DNA from 4 places in the Shewanella sp. NFH-SH190041 genome. Region 1 is predicted to be linked to each of the others. Evidence: predicted binding sites of a transcription regulator. Region 1 holds the regulator's gene; each other region holds the start of a gene.
What was found. Region 1 encodes sigma-54, which starts transcription at its own class of promoters, with help from an activator protein. Its sites were predicted from a motif close to GTTGGCACGNNNNTNGNNT; they were not measured.
Positions count from the first base shown of each region.

Region 1 (3,736 bases):
AGGCTCCCAGTGTGGGTTAGGTAAAAAACGCACATCAAACATAAAATCAGCTTCTGCGGGCATACCATGTTTAAAACCAAATGATTCAAAGGTGATCACCAGTTCTTTTTCTACATGCCCTAACAGTATGTGTCGAACGCGATCACTGAGTTCATAAATATTCAAACTTGAGGTATCGATAAAGTGATCCATCACGCTGGACAGTGGTGCCAATAACTGTCCTTCAAGTTTGATTGCTTCTTGCAGTGATGCTTGATTTTTGGATAAAGGGTGTAGCCGACGGGTTTCACTATAGCGCTTGAGTAAAACCTCATCGGTCGAATACAGGTAAAAACTGGTAATCTCAATGTTATTTGGCAAGCCGCTTAGTTGTTGCTCTAGCAGTTTGTCTTGCTCTGGTAGATTGCGCACATCAACACTGATAGCGACTTGTTCATTGCTATTTTTCAACTGTTCAAGCAAGCTGCCAATCAAAGCTAATGGTAGGTTATCAACACAGTAATAACCTAAGTCTTCCAATACCCGAAGCGCTACAGATTTTCCTGAGCCGCTGCGGCCTGAGACGATAACGAGTTTCATCCGGCAATCACCTGGTAAAGTTCAGTTTCATCCTGAGTTTTACGTAACTGTTTTACGATTTGTTTATCGCTGAGTTTCTCTGCCATTGCTGAGAGTGTGGCTAAGTGCTCCTGACATTGGGCTTCCGGTACCAAGAGGGCGAATAAAATATCCACCGGTTGATTATCTATGGCATCGAAAGGAATTGGCTCGGTGCATTTCACCAATACGGCGATAGGTTGTTCTATGTTAGCGAGACGGCCATGGGGAATCGCAATACCATTTCCTATACCTGTGCTCCCCATTTTTTCCCTTGCAAGAAGACTTTCAAAGACTTCCTGAGCGGAAAGGGTGGGGTACTGGGCGGCGACTAGGTCGCTAATCAGCTCCAGTACCTTTTTCTTACTGCCCGGAGTGGCACAGGTCGTGCATTCCGGCTGCAGGATGGTACTGAGTTCCATCGTTAGTGTTTAGTCAACTTCTCTTTGTGTTTAATGACCTGACGATCGAGTTTATCTATCAGGGTGTCAATGGCGGCATACATGTCCGCGTGTTCGGATGTGGCAAAAATCTCACCGCCATTAAGGTGTAATTTTGCTTCTGCTTTCTGTTGCATTTTCTCAACATTCAGCACAACGTGGACATTATTGATCTGTTCGAAATGGCGTTCAAGCTTTGTAAATTTGCTCTCTACATACTCACGCAATGAGTCGGTGATCTCGATGTGATGCCCCGTCAGGTTGATTTGCATAGATATCTACCTCCATTGTCCCAGTGGTTTTATAAACTCTTACGTTGATTGGAAGGCGGGATTAACATCGCTTCTCGATATTTTGCGATGGTCCGTCTTGCCACGTTTATTCCTTGTTCGGCCAGAAGCTGTGCCATTTTACTGTCGCTTAATGGCTTCTTCTGGTTCTCTGCAGCCACCAGTTTTTTGATAAAGGCTCTGATGGCAGTTGAAGAGCATTCTCCGCCATCTTCGGTTCCGACGTGGCTAGAGAAAAAATATTTCAGTTCAAAAATGCCCCGAGGGGTGTGCATGTATTTTTGGGTTGTTACCCGAGAAATCGTGGATTCATGCATTTCCACCGCTTCAGCAATATCATTGAGTACCATGGGTTTCATGGCTTCGTCGCCGAATTCAAAAAAGCCTTGTTGAAACTGTACAATACAATTGGCCACTTTTAACAGGGTATCATTGCGGCTCTCGAGACTTTTGATAAACCATTTAGCCTCTTGTAGGTGCCCTCGGATAAATTGACTATCAGATTGATTTTTGCTGCTGCGTGCAATTGCTGCATATTGCTGATTAACACTGAGTTTTGGCATGCAATCAGGGTTTAACTCTACAACCCAACGGCCATTTTTCTTACTGACAGAAACATCGGGAATGACATATTCGTCGGACTCTCGACTGATCAGCAATCCAGGGCGTGGATTAAGTTGCTGGATTAAATTGATGGCATCGCGCAAGTCATCTTCTTTCAGTTTAGTCTTGCGCATTAAAGTGCGAAAATCCCGCCCGGCAATCAGCTCCAGATAATCTTTAATCAGTAATCGTGCGTTGTCGATATGTGGCGTTTCAGAGGGAAACTGGGCTAATTGGATTAGCAAGCATTCACTGAGATCCCGGGCACCAACGCCAATAGGATCAAAATGCTGAATACGTTTTAGAACAGCCTCAACTTCGTCCAACTCGGTTTCATCATCGCCTAATGCTTCGAGAATCTCTGCTGTGGTTTGAGTCAGATAGCCGCGTTCATCAATGGCTTCAATAATGGCGGTGGCAATAGCATTGTCATTATCAGAAAATGGGGTCAGGTTCTTCTGCCACTCCAGATGTTCATAAAGCCCTTCACTGGTTTCCCCTTGAAATGGCATATCGTCATCACGTCCAGCAGCACCTGAGGATACTGGTGAAGCGGTATAGACTTCATCCCAAGTGGTATCCATGGGAAGTTCGTCGGGCATTGACTCCTGAGTGACAGCATCAGCGGTATCGACAGTTGAACTATCCGGCGTCTCGGTACGGTATTGTTCTTCGTCTGATATGGCGTCCTGTTCTTTTGTGTCTGCTTCGTATTGCTCTTCATCCATCTCCAGCAGCGGATTTGCATCCAATGCCTGCTGGATTTCTTGTTGTAGCTCGAGAGATGAAAGTTGCAGTAATCTGATCGCCTGTTGCAACTGAGGCGTCATGGTTAACTGCTGACCCAGTTTGAGCTGGAGTGACGCTTTCATATAACCGCAAATCCCTGTTTAGAATATTTGTGATGGAAAATACTGGTGAGCAGCGGAAAGGTTCCTGATAAGAGCCGCTCAGCGCCATGTCTGAAGGCGTTAAACCTAACTATAGCCTGAATTGTTCGCCTAAGTACACTGTGCGCACCTGTTGGTTATCTAGAATCTCAGCAGGAGTTCCTTCCGCAATCAAGTTACCGTGACTGACAATGTAGGCGTGTTCACAGACATCGAGGGTTTCGCGCACATTGTGGTCGGTGATCAGTACGCCTAAGCCCCTATCCCTCAGTTGCTCAATAATTTTTTTGATATCGATAACTGAAATAGGGTCTACACCGGCAAATGGTTCATCTAAAAGAATAAATTTAGGATTTGCCGCTAATGCTCGGGCAATTTCAACCCGGCGGCGTTCCCCGCCGGATAGGGCCATCCCCATGGAATCACGGATATGGGTAATGTTGAACTCTTCTAACAGATGCTCCAGCTGCTCTTCACGCTGATCCCGGGTGAGATCTTTGCGGGTCTGCAGTACTGCCATAATATTGTCCCGTACGGATAATTTACGGAAAATACTGGCTTCCTGAGGCAAGTAACCAATGCCTTTGCGTGCCCGCATATGCATGGGATCCAGTGTCAGGTCTTCATCATTGATAAAAATCTGTCCCCGGTCACTCTTAACCAAGCCAACGACCATATAAAAGGTGGTGGTTTTACCTGCCCCGTTAGGCCCCAGTAGACCGACGATCTGCCCGGTTTTGACTTCCAGACTGACGTCTTTAACCACATTACGACTTTTATAGCTTTTTGCCAGATGCGCGGCTTTCAAAGTTAGTTGCGTCATCAGTTTTGCTGCTCTTGCTGAAGATGTTGAGTCGGCGTTTGAGACGGTGCTTTTTTACCATCGTCCTGGAAGTTTTCCGGTTTGATAATGGTG
Region 1 covers NZ_AP026070.1:715,229-718,964, forward strand. The annotation lists gene rapZ (RNase adapter RapZ) at 1-579, opposite strand, end outside; gene ptsN (PTS IIA-like nitrogen regulatory protein PtsN) at 576-1,019, opposite strand; gene hpf (ribosome hibernation promoting factor) at 1,022-1,309, opposite strand; gene NFHSH190041_RS03185 (RNA polymerase factor sigma-54) at 1,339-2,802, opposite strand; gene lptB (LPS export ABC transporter ATP-binding protein) at 2,912-3,643, opposite strand; gene lptA (lipopolysaccharide transport periplasmic protein LptA) at 3,643-3,736, opposite strand, start outside.

Region 2 (3,736 bases), 1.7 Mb from region 1:
GTTGAGCACAGTGGGTGCATTGATTGGCCCCTGTTGCCACTGGTCGCCAATCGAAGTTGGGATGGCATCAACCCCGCCTAACGAGAGGTTGTGGCAAGAGTTACAGGAGATAAAGCCTGATTTTGATAGCCGGGGATCAAAATAAAGCATTTTCCCCAACTCGACTTTGTCTGGCTCCGTGATTTTGGCTGGTGGGATAATACTAATGGGTTCAGCAGCGAAAATTGTTGGAATATAAGCTAAAGATAAGGTCAGTAGAATCGGACTAAGTAGGGTTGATTTCATCAGATGCCTTGGAATAGTTATTATAAAAACTTTAATAAACAAAGCTTAATCTTTGCCGGGTAAGGCCAGAAACAGATTGTTTAGATTGTGTCTATCGCTTAGCTGGATAAACAGATTGTGAGTGATATCCTTGGCATTTTATTAATGGTCTGTTAGGCGGGCTATACTTGGTGGATGCTTCATGGATGATGTGTGCAGGATAGGTAGGAAATTATTAAACGGTATGATGCTGCAGGAGTTCACCATGCCACTGTTATTTTCATCATCCTCTTTATTACGCGCCCTGCGTAAATGGGCTCTATTACTGAATGTGGCTCTTTTATCTTGTTGTGTGACATTTTCCGTCCGTGGTGAGACGTTACACCTGATTTCAATTTTATGGCCTCCTTATGCCAGTCAGTTTTTGCCGGAGCAAGGGGCATCAGTAGCTGTGGTGAAAGCGGCAGTCAGAGCAATGGGGCATGATGTTAAAGTCGATTTTTATCCTTGGCGTCGAGCGATAAAACTTGCCAGTAATCCCACCAGTCGTTATTTAGGAATATTGCCGGTTTATGATCATCATCGTGGGCAATTTTTATTGTCGGCCCCTATTAGCTATAGCCCCTTGGGGTTGATTGAACGGCGTTTTCACCCCATCAGCTGGCTAACGGCTCAAGATTTACGTCAGTATTCACTTGCTACGGTACGCAATGATAATAATGCTCGAGTGTTAGATGCATTATTGGCACCGCAGCAACGCCTGATGATTGCGACGTCAGATTTGCACAATGTTAAAGCATTGGCCTCGGCGAGAATTGATGCTGCAGTGATGGATACCCGTGTCTTTACCTATTTACTACGTAGCCCCGCTGTCGCCTCCTTTCATGATGCGCTGCAGGTAAATAAGAAATTGCTTGCTAACCCTGGTTTGCATGTGGCGTTTCAACTTGGTGCCAAAGGGCGCCGTTGGCAACGAATTCTGGATCAGGGGCTAGCAAAAATTAATGTACCTGCGGTGATGCAGGGCTATTTAGGTGTCGCTATGCCGGTATCATCGGAATGATATTGCTGTATTAGTGACATTCATATCCTGCTTATGCTTTTGCCACGATTGTTTGACCTATGGGCGTTAAACTCAGTTGTGCCAGTTTTAAATGTTGTAGGCCGAAGGGAATACCAATAATGGTGATAAAACTGGCGATAGCCAATAACAGATGGCCTAATCCTAACCAGAACCCAAAGAGTAAAAACCAGATGATATTTCCTACCATCCCTAAATTACCTGTACCGATATCCTGTTTTCCGGTGAGGTATTCTCGTTCAATGACGGTCTGACCAAAGGGCCATAAACTCAATTCACCGATAACAAAACAGGCGCGACCAAATGGGATACCGATAATACTGATAAAGCAAAGCAATCCGACCAGCCACCAAGCGAGCCCCATCACTAATCCTCCGGTAAACAACCAGATAATGTTCAGTAGCAGGCGAAGTAAAGACATGTGTTTTCCTCATTGTTGTCGTTGATATTGCTGTAGAAAGCAAATCACAGGCCACTATTAACATAATGATTTATTGATTATTTTTGGTTAGATTGCTTTTCGCTCTGAAAATCTGGGTGGCCAATTAAACCAATATATCGTTGTTTTGACTAAATCGGTTTAGGGTATCATGGCGCAGGTTTTACTTAGTGCTATTGGTTTTATTGCAAGGGAGTTTCATTTTGCGCTTATCCCATTCACCGGTTGATACCGTCACATTGTTTGGGCGGAACGTGTTTATAAAACGTGATGATCTACTACATGGGGCATTTAGTGGTAATAAAGCCCGTAAATTTGCTTATTTTCTGCAACACGATTTCCCCTCTGTCACCACGTTGGTTGGTTATGGTTCTCCCCAAGCAAATTCCCTGTACGCCCTTACTGCGCTTGCTGCATTAAAGGGTTGGCAGCTTAAATTTTATGTTGATCATGTTGCATCATATATCCATCAGCATCCAGCTGGGAATTATCGTGCGGCACTGGCACTCGGAGCCGAAATTATTGATTTGAGCCAATGTATCGATCGTCAAGGGTTAAGTTGCCATGATTATATTGCCGCCCAAGCATGGTCTTTGCATCAGGATGTACTCGTGGTGCCAGAGGGAGGGCGTTGTCATCAAGCTCAATATGGCATTGATCAACTGGCTGATGAAATTATTCATTGGCAACAGGAGCAGTTACGAGCGCCATTGAGAGTTGTGTTGCCATCAGGAACAGGTACCACTGCACTTTACTTACAACGGCGTTTTTGGGCACGTAAAGTAGACATTCAAGTTTATACTGCGGCAACGGTGGGTGGTGATTCGTATTTGCATCAACAATTTGCTGAACTTGAAGCAGATAGCAATTGTTATCCTAAAGTGGTTTCCTTGGGGCAAAAATATCACTATGGCAAGTTATATCCCCAGTGTTTATCGGTTTGGCAGCTGGCTTGTGAGTGTGGCATTGAGTTTGATCTACTTTATGACCCAGTAGGTTTGATATTACTCGCTCAATTATTGGATAAATACCCCAATGGTGATGTTATGTATCTTCATCAGGGTGGGTTGCTTGGTAATGAGACGATGTTGCCCCGCTATCAACGTAAATATCCAGAGAAATTTCTTAGTTAAGTAACTAACGGTCTGTTTAGTTACAGCTCAATAAGAGAGGCAAATGGTTATGAGCCTACTCATGATGGGCTCTTTTTTGTGCAGCTAGCGACTAGAACGGTGGGTAGTAAAGATTAGTTGATAAAGCTGGGGAAATGTGCAGAAGCTGTGTTGAGGTTATCACTGTTTGGTCAGGTTCCATCTGCCGCAGTGCAGATGCTAGCCTGACCAAAAGAGAAGAGTAACATGATAAAACCTTGCTGCTGTGACACTCGTCCTGGAAGATGTGAGGTAGGACCGTGATGGAGTGCGGTCAGCGGTTTGTTATTTACTGTTTGGATTTAACAACCATTTCATAAATTTCAGTGCTTCTGTGCGTTTTGAGAAGGTTTGACGGTTTTTACCGTGTTTATCTGTAAACGCAATGGAAGTTTTGTTGATAGAAATAGAATCTACCGGGAAGCACACATTAATTTCATGGTTATCGATTTTGTATGACATAGGTCACACTCCTTATTACTACTGATAGTTTCACTTTTTCAGTGAATCAAATGTTTCAATAAAATATCCTCAGCCCGGGGCAGGCGGAATCGTTATCGACTTGAGTCTGTAGTTGGTACATTTCCCAAAGGTTTTACTTTATTTTTAGTCTGCTCATGAGCATCTCTGCTACGAAAAACGCTAGCAGATAGGCGCTAAAAAGTGGATAAACCTGCTGAAATACAACTAAAAGTTGGGGATTTTCAGTGGATAAATTGTTCAACTGTCTAGGTATATTAGCGGCGAAAAGCGTATTGTCAATTCTCTGATATCAACAATTATGTGCGGCCACCGACAAAT
Region 2 covers NZ_AP026070.1:2,425,020-2,428,755, reverse strand. The annotation lists gene NFHSH190041_RS10845 (cytochrome-c peroxidase) at 1-285, opposite strand, end outside; gene NFHSH190041_RS10840 (substrate-binding periplasmic protein) at 530-1,327, shown strand; gene NFHSH190041_RS10835 (YccF domain-containing protein) at 1,359-1,766, opposite strand; gene NFHSH190041_RS10830 (1-aminocyclopropane-1-carboxylate deaminase/D-cysteine desulfhydrase) at 2,039-2,917, shown strand; gene NFHSH190041_RS10825 (hypothetical protein) at 3,221-3,397, opposite strand.
Region 2: the regulator sigma-54 is predicted to act here: its motif matches at 1,804-1,822, upstream of NFHSH190041_RS10835 (YccF domain-containing protein).

Region 3 (3,736 bases), 720 kb from region 1:
TCAACCCGGGCCGAGGCCCTAAAACTATAATTGCCCGGCGGCATCGCTTCCCCCCGGCTATTTAATCCATCCCAACTGAAATCAATATTGCCGCCAGCTTGCCCATTAACATCAAAAGTCGTGATCAACTGGCCATTTTCATCCTCAACCCGCACCCGGATAGCCTCAGCGGGCACAGGGGTGGTGACGACGGCTCGCACTGAAGGCTCTTCTGCTGCCAAATTGGCACTGCCGGAGGGGATCAACACTTTTTGTCCCACTAACCCCGATGCCTGTAGCGCCTGACTTGAGGTCATCACACTATTGAGGTTAACAATTTCATCATTGAGCGATGCAATGCCATCCACAGTGGAAAACGATGCCATCTGGGCAATCATCTGGTCATTTCCCACCGGCTTAAACGGATCCTGCATCGACAGCTGCTGACTAAGCAGAGCAAAAAAATCTTCTTGCGATAGCTCTTTATTTTGATCAGCGCCTGTCGCAACCTCGGGACTGCCACGCAAGCTATCAAGATAAGGCGAGCCGGACGATGATTCAGATATCGCTTGACTGGCTGAACGACTTAGCAAAGCGCCGGCACCAGTTAATGGATTAATGAGGCTCAAAGGTTACCTCCCGCACAGGGCCATTATTTGCCGATCCTCAGGGTCTGCTGCAGCATAGATTTTGCCGCTTCAGTCACCTGCACATTCATCTGATATGAGCGTGATGCTGAAATCATATCTGCCATCTGCTCCATCACATTGACATTAGGCTTATAAATAAACCCTTGCTCATCCGCTAACGGATGCTGGGGGGAATATTCCTTTGTCAGCGGCGAATCACTGGCCACAATGCCTTTCACCTTAACGCCTTGACTTGCACTTTGCTGCAGCCCGGCGCGGGCCAGCTCCGTTTCAAATACGGGGTAACGGGCGCGGTAAGTGTCATTGGTACTACTGGAAACCGCACCAGCGTTGGCAATATTACTGGCGGTGGTATTGAGCCGGACCGACTGGGCAGACATACCGCTGCCAGACACATTGAAAATATTAAACAGACTCATGGCTTAATTTCCTTTTAATGCTTTTTTCAACCCGGCGAATTTACCGTCCAGAAACCCCAGCGACATCTGATATTCCAGCGCATTTTCCATAAATGCGGCCTGCTCTTGCTGAATATCCACCGTATTTGCATCGCCAGTATCTGGCTGGTGGGGAATACGAAATTTCACCTGCTCAGCCGCCAGCATGCGGGTATCAAAGTGCTGCCCATCGGTGCGGTGCATTTTCATGCCCTGTTGCTGATGTCTGGCATTGTCCAGTGCCCGGGAAAAATCCACATCGCGGGCGCGGTATTGGGGAGTGTCAGCATTGGCAATATTGCTGGAGATCACTTCCGCCCGTTTGGCTCTGATACCAAGGGTGAATTGGTGGATCCCTAATGCCTTATCAAAACTCAATGCCATCGCCACTCCTTGCCGGTCGCATTATCGACCTGTGCTGATTGTGATGACAATAAGATGGCAAAGGGTGTGCCAATTTAAGTAATTTGAGAGGAGAAAATAAAAAAATGGGCCGATATTTATATCAGCCCATTTTAAAAAACCATTAAATTTAATATCTTATCTACGCTTGCGGTAATAAATACCAGGGTTACAGCGCACCATATCAAACTCATCCGTTAGCCCGGCCAAAGACTCAGAGGCCCCAAGGAACAGAATACCGCCAGGATTGAGCGCGGCAGCAAATTGCCGCAGGATCTTTGCTTTTGCCTCAGGCGCAAAATAGATAAGCACATTACGGCAGAAAATAATGTCAAACTTGCCTAACGCGGCATAACTTTCCAGTAGATTGTGCGCGCGGAAAGTCACCATACGTTTGACATTATCTCTTACCCGCATCGTGCCCGAGGGCATAGGTTCAAAAAACTGTCGTTTACGCTCTTCTGATAAGCCACGTCCTAATGCCAGATTATCGTACTCAGCTGCACGACACCGCTCTAACATAGTCGGGGATAAATCCGTGGCTAAAATAGTCACGCCCGCGGGCAAACTACCCGGTTTTTTCTGTTGGGTTTCCAACACTGTCATTGCCAAAGAGTAAGGCTCTTGGCCAGAAGAACAGGCGGCTGACCATATTTTGATAGGTCGCCCCAGATGAGCAAACTCTGCCAGCAATTCACTGCCGAGCAGTTCAAAAGGATATCTATCCCTGAACCACAGAGTTTCATTAGTGGTCATTGCATCAATCACCTCAGAGCGTAATTGGCGCTCCATCGGTTTCATCGACTGCTGAATGACAGCTGATAAGCTGGGCAAATCATATTTGCCCATTAAGGGTGCCAATCTGCTGCGGACAAGATACTGTTTATTGTCGCCCAGAACGATACCACTGTGTTGTTCCAAGAATTGCTTGAATTGACTGTAGTCAGATTCAGCAAGAGTCTTATTAGGCACGCTTCTTTCCTATTAATCACACCCGCGTAAAAACGCTGAATGGCTTTGCCAGTCAAATAATTTAGATGCTTAAGTGTTTATTCACTGTGGCAGCTAATTCATCAGGACTGAATTTAGCAATAAAGTCATCCGCCCCAACTTTTTCTACCATGGCTTGGTTAAATACCCCGCTCAGCGAAGTATGCAGTACCACTTTGATGTCCTTCAGCCGAGGATCATTACGGATCTCCGCTGTCAGGGTATAACCATCCATTTCCGGCATTTCGATATCAGAGATTATCAATGGGATCTCATCGGCCACATTGCCATATTCTTCAGCAAAATGTTTCAACATCCGCAATGCTTCACCACCATCTTTGGCGGTATCAATCTTTAATCCAAGCGGTGCAAGCGAGCGGATAATCTGTTTCCGTGCCACAGCTGAGTCATCAATCACCATAATGTGGAATGATTGCTCTGCGGTCACGGTAAGCTTTTCCCGTGCTTCATCACTGAGTTCAGTTTTCACCGGTGAAATTTCATCCAGGATTTTTTCCACATCCAGAATTTCAACCAGTTCACCTTCAATTTCAGTTACTGCAGTTAAATAAGAGAACCGACCAGCCCCTTTTGGAGGTGGCATAATGGCATCCCAGTTCATATTGATAATACGTTCGACAGCATTAACCAAGAACCCCTGCACACTTCGGTTATATTCCGAAATAATGATAAAACAGTTATCTGTGTTCTCAACCCGAGGTCCACCGGTCGCGACAGACAAATCAATCACTGAAATGGTCTGTCCCCTAACATGGGCAATTCCGCGGACATAAGGGCTGAGTTTAGGTAGGGTGGTCAAAGGGGGGCACTGTAGAACTTCTTTGACTTTAAAAACATTAATCCCGAAACGCTGACGTCCGTTAAGCCTGAACAACAACAGCTCCAGTCTATTTTGACCCACCAGCTGTGTGCGTTGGTTAACCGACTCAAGAATACTTGCCATAACTTCGCCCTAGCAGTCTTTATCTATGTATTGCCCAAATAATGTACATGGGCATAAAACTTGCAAAACTCCTTCTCGGGCACGGATAACGCCAACTAACTGACAGGTATGTAATACATCCGTCCCGGCATACAGCATTCCTTTCGGGGAAGTATAGGTGGAATACAAGGTGACAAGCTAGCCCGTTCAATATGAATATGAAACTAATTTCCCTTTTGGCATTTTATCTGAGCATTTTTTCAACTAACGCAGCACAAAATACTCACTTAACAGCCAACAACACACTATACAAACTGGCAAAGTCCACTGTCGCA
Region 3 covers NZ_AP026070.1:1,437,762-1,441,497, reverse strand. The annotation lists gene flgD (flagellar hook assembly protein FlgD) at 1-608, opposite strand, end outside; gene flgC (flagellar basal body rod protein FlgC) at 632-1,048, opposite strand; gene flgB (flagellar basal body rod protein FlgB) at 1,052-1,450, opposite strand; gene NFHSH190041_RS06335 (CheR family methyltransferase) at 1,607-2,440, opposite strand; gene NFHSH190041_RS06330 (chemotaxis protein CheV) at 2,502-3,422, opposite strand; gene flgA (flagellar basal body P-ring formation chaperone FlgA) at 3,620-3,736, shown strand, end outside.
Region 3: the regulator sigma-54 is predicted to act here: its motif matches at 1,506-1,524, upstream of flgB (flagellar basal body rod protein FlgB).

Region 4 (3,736 bases), 730 kb from region 1:
GACCACAGCACCGGTTGAAGTACCGGGAACGGCAGGCAGCCCGGTGAAAACATCGGATGTGGGCATTCGCATGAATGTTAATGCGGGTGATGGCAGTAAGGTGCTGGCGGATTTTGATCCCAATAATTCTGAAACCTTTAATAACTCCACCTCAGTGACCTTTTATGATTCGTTGGGGGAACCCCATATTCTGACCACCTATTTTGTTCGTCCTCAAGATGCAGCTTATACCGGAGAAAGTAACTGGGTCGCATTTTATGCCATAGACGGGAAACAGGTGGATTTGGCCGGGCCTGCCGGCACTTATCAAACCGATACTGATGCCGATGGCACGCCGGATACCCCGGCAACCGCGACTAATGCTGGCGGTTGGACAGGCGCCGTGCTGAAATTTAATGATACCGGCGTTTATGTTGGCTCTGATCCGATAGCCATAACCACTGAGCAGTTGGGGGTGGCTGGTGCCAATGTGCTGAATCTCGGCGCAGATGGTACCCAAGAACTGACCATTAATTTTGAAAATCCCACGCAGTATTCAGCCCCATTTGAAGTGACGGTGTTATCACAAAATGGCACGACAGTGGGGCGATTGACTAATGTGGAGGTGGCACCAGATGGCTTGATTGTGGCGTCATACAGTAATGGCACTACGGCACCCTTGGCTCGGGTGGCACTGGCGATGTTTGCTAATGAACAGGGCTTGGTACAAAACGGTAATACTTCTTGGCAACCTAGCTTGGAATCGGGCCCTGCTTTAGCTGGGGAAGCGGGAACAGGCACTTTTGGTGATATCCGTTCCTCTGCATTGGAACTCTCTAACGTTGATCTCACCACTGAATTGGTGGATTTGATTTCTGCACAGCGTAATTTCCAGGCCAACTCTCGGGCGCTGGAAGTGAACAATACTTTGCAACAGACCATATTACAGATCCGTTAAGCCGGTATGGCAAAGGGCTGCAGCCAACTGGCAGCCTTTTGCCGCAGTATTCACTCTCACTTCCTCCTTTTCCCTTCCTACATACTGCTCTGACGCCTTATTGGCGCTATTTCGTGGCACAAAGCTTGCTTTTTAACCACAGGAATAAAGTTTGACGGAGTAGCTGATGGACAAGTTTCTCTATATCGCCATGTCTGGTGCTAAGCAAAATATGCATTCGCTGGCGGTGCGGGCCAATAATCTGGCCAATGCCAATACCGATGGTTTTAAAGCTGATTTAGCCCAAGCGCGCAGTATGCAGGCCTTCGGCGAAGGATTGCCTACCCGGGTCTTTGCCATGACGGAGCAACCAGGAGCCGATTTTACTCCCGGGGCGCTGAAAACCACTGGCCGGGATTTAGATATCGCCATTGATGGTAACGGGTGGCTGGCAGTGGAGGCCGCTGATGGGCAAGAGGCGTATACCCGCTCTGGCAGTTTACATCTGGATGCGGCCGGGGTGCTGCGTAATGACAGAGGCAATGCTGTTATCGGCGAGGGGGGCCCGGTGGTCCTGCCATTACCGATTCAGAAAATTGAGATTGGTCAAGATGGCACTATCTCTATCCGCCCACAAGGGGCACCTGCGGAGGTGATTGAAGTGGTCGGTCAGCTGAAACTGGTTGATCCGGGAAATGCTGAACTGATGCGGGGAGAAGATGGCCTGTTTCGGCAACTTTCCGGTCAAGATGCTGAATTTAGCGAGACGGTACGCTTGGTATCTGGGGCAGTGGAAGGCAGTAATGTTAACCCCGTGCATGAAATGGTGGCCATGATTGATTTGCAACGCCAGTTTGAAATGCAGGTCAAGATGATCAAAACCGCGGAAGAAAATGACCGCGCATCAGCATCCTTGATGCGTATCAGTTAGGAGGACAGCTCATGCATCCTGCATTATGGATAAGTAAAACCGGCCTTGATGCTCAGCAGACGGATATTTCCGTTATTTCGAATAATGTCGCTAATGCCAGTACTGTGGGGTACAAGAAAACCCGCGCGGTATTTGAAGATTTGCTGTATCAAACCGTCAATCAGGCTGGTGGCATCAGTGCTGCCAATACCAAGTTACCCAATGGTCTAAATATTGGCGCGGGGACCAAAGTGGTGGCCACCCAGAAGATGTTTACTCAAGGCAATATGGTAACCACGGATAATGCGCTGGATTTGATGATTGAAGGGAGTGGCTTTTTTGAGTTGCAGCTGCCCGATGGCAGTGCGGCTTATACCCGCAATGGTCAGTTTACGTTAGATGATACCGGCCAGATGGTGACACCGGGGGCCGGTTATGTGTTACAGCCGCCGGTGAATATTCCGGCCGATGCTGTATCCATTACCGTGTCGGCAGAAGGACAGGTGTCGGTAAAAACGGCCGGTGCGGCGGAAAATCAGGTTGTGGGTCAGTTGAGTATTGCCGACTTTATCAATCCCTCTGGTTTGGAGCCCATGGGCCAGAACCTGTATCTGGAGACGGGGGCCAGCGGTGCACCTATCCAGGGCACAGCATCATTAGATGGGTTGGGGGCTATCCGACAAGGCGCGCTGGAAACCTCTAATGTCAATGTGACTGAAGAGCTGGTTAATTTGATTGAAAGTCAGCGCATCTATGAAATGAATTCCAAAGTCATCTCAGCTGTGGATCAGATGCTGGCTTATGTGAATCAGAACCTATAAGGCGGTCATTATGGTTTCCATGTTGGTGTTTTGGCGGCGAGTTTGGCAACCTCGATGTGAGAGACGTGCAGAGCTGCGCGATTGCCTGGTTTCAGGGCATAGATTTATATCTTGGGTGTGCATCGGGCGGCATCTCTTAAAGCATTGTTGTTTGGTCGCGGGGGGGGTATTGCTGGCGGGTTGCAGCAGTACGCCGTCAAAACCTTTTGCTGATGACCCTTATTATGCCCCTGTGGTGCCCTCGCCACCTGTCACCCAGATGGATGTGACCGGCTCTATGTATCAGGCCAGTCAAGCGGGCAGTTTGTATTCCGATATCCGCGCCCATAAGGTGGGTGACATTATTACCGTGGTACTGAGTGAGTCGACTCAGGCATCCAAAAGTGCCAATAACGATATCACTAAGTCGGCTAATCTGACGCTGGACCCTATCAATGCCGGTGGGCGTAATGTCACCATCAAAGGGGTGCCGTTGGATTTGCAATATAAGGACAGTTTTAATAGCAACCGTGCTGCGGATGCGGATCAAAGTAATAGCTTGTCTGGCAGTATTTCGGCCAATGTTATGCAGGTATTGGATAACGGTAATTTGGTTATTCGCGGAGAAAAGTGGATAACCATTAACCATGGGGAGGAGTTTATTCGTCTTACCGGCATTGTACGCTCGGAAGATATCAGCCCGGATAACCGTATTCAGTCCGTTAGGGTGGCCAATGCCCGTATTCAATACAGTGGGACTGGTACCTTTGCCGATGCTCAGCAGGTGGGATGGCTAAGCCAGTTTTTCCTTGGTGATTGGTGGCCGTTTTAGGGGGCGGAGATGAAAATACTGTTACTGTCTTTGCTGGGAGCTGTGCTGTCATTAGCTTCGTTTGAGTCTCAAGCTCAGCGGATAAAAGATATTGCTGATGTCGCCGGGATCCGCGCCAATCAATTGATTGGCTATGGGCTCGTCGTGGGGCTGCCCGGCACCGGGGAAAAAACGCGTTATACCGAGCAGACCTTTAAAACCATGTTGAAAAATTTCGGTATTAATTTGCCAGAAAATTTTCGGCCGAAAATTAAAAATGTCGCTGTGGTGGCGGTGAG
Region 4 covers NZ_AP026070.1:1,442,108-1,445,843, forward strand. The annotation lists gene flgE (flagellar hook protein FlgE) at 1-937, shown strand, start outside; gene flgF (flagellar basal-body rod protein FlgF) at 1,104-1,847, shown strand; gene flgG (flagellar basal-body rod protein FlgG) at 1,859-2,647, shown strand; gene flgH (flagellar basal body L-ring protein FlgH) at 2,799-3,458, shown strand; gene NFHSH190041_RS06375 (flagellar basal body P-ring protein FlgI) at 3,468-3,736, shown strand, end outside.
Region 4: the regulator sigma-54 is predicted to act here: its motif matches at 1,050-1,068, upstream of flgF (flagellar basal-body rod protein FlgF).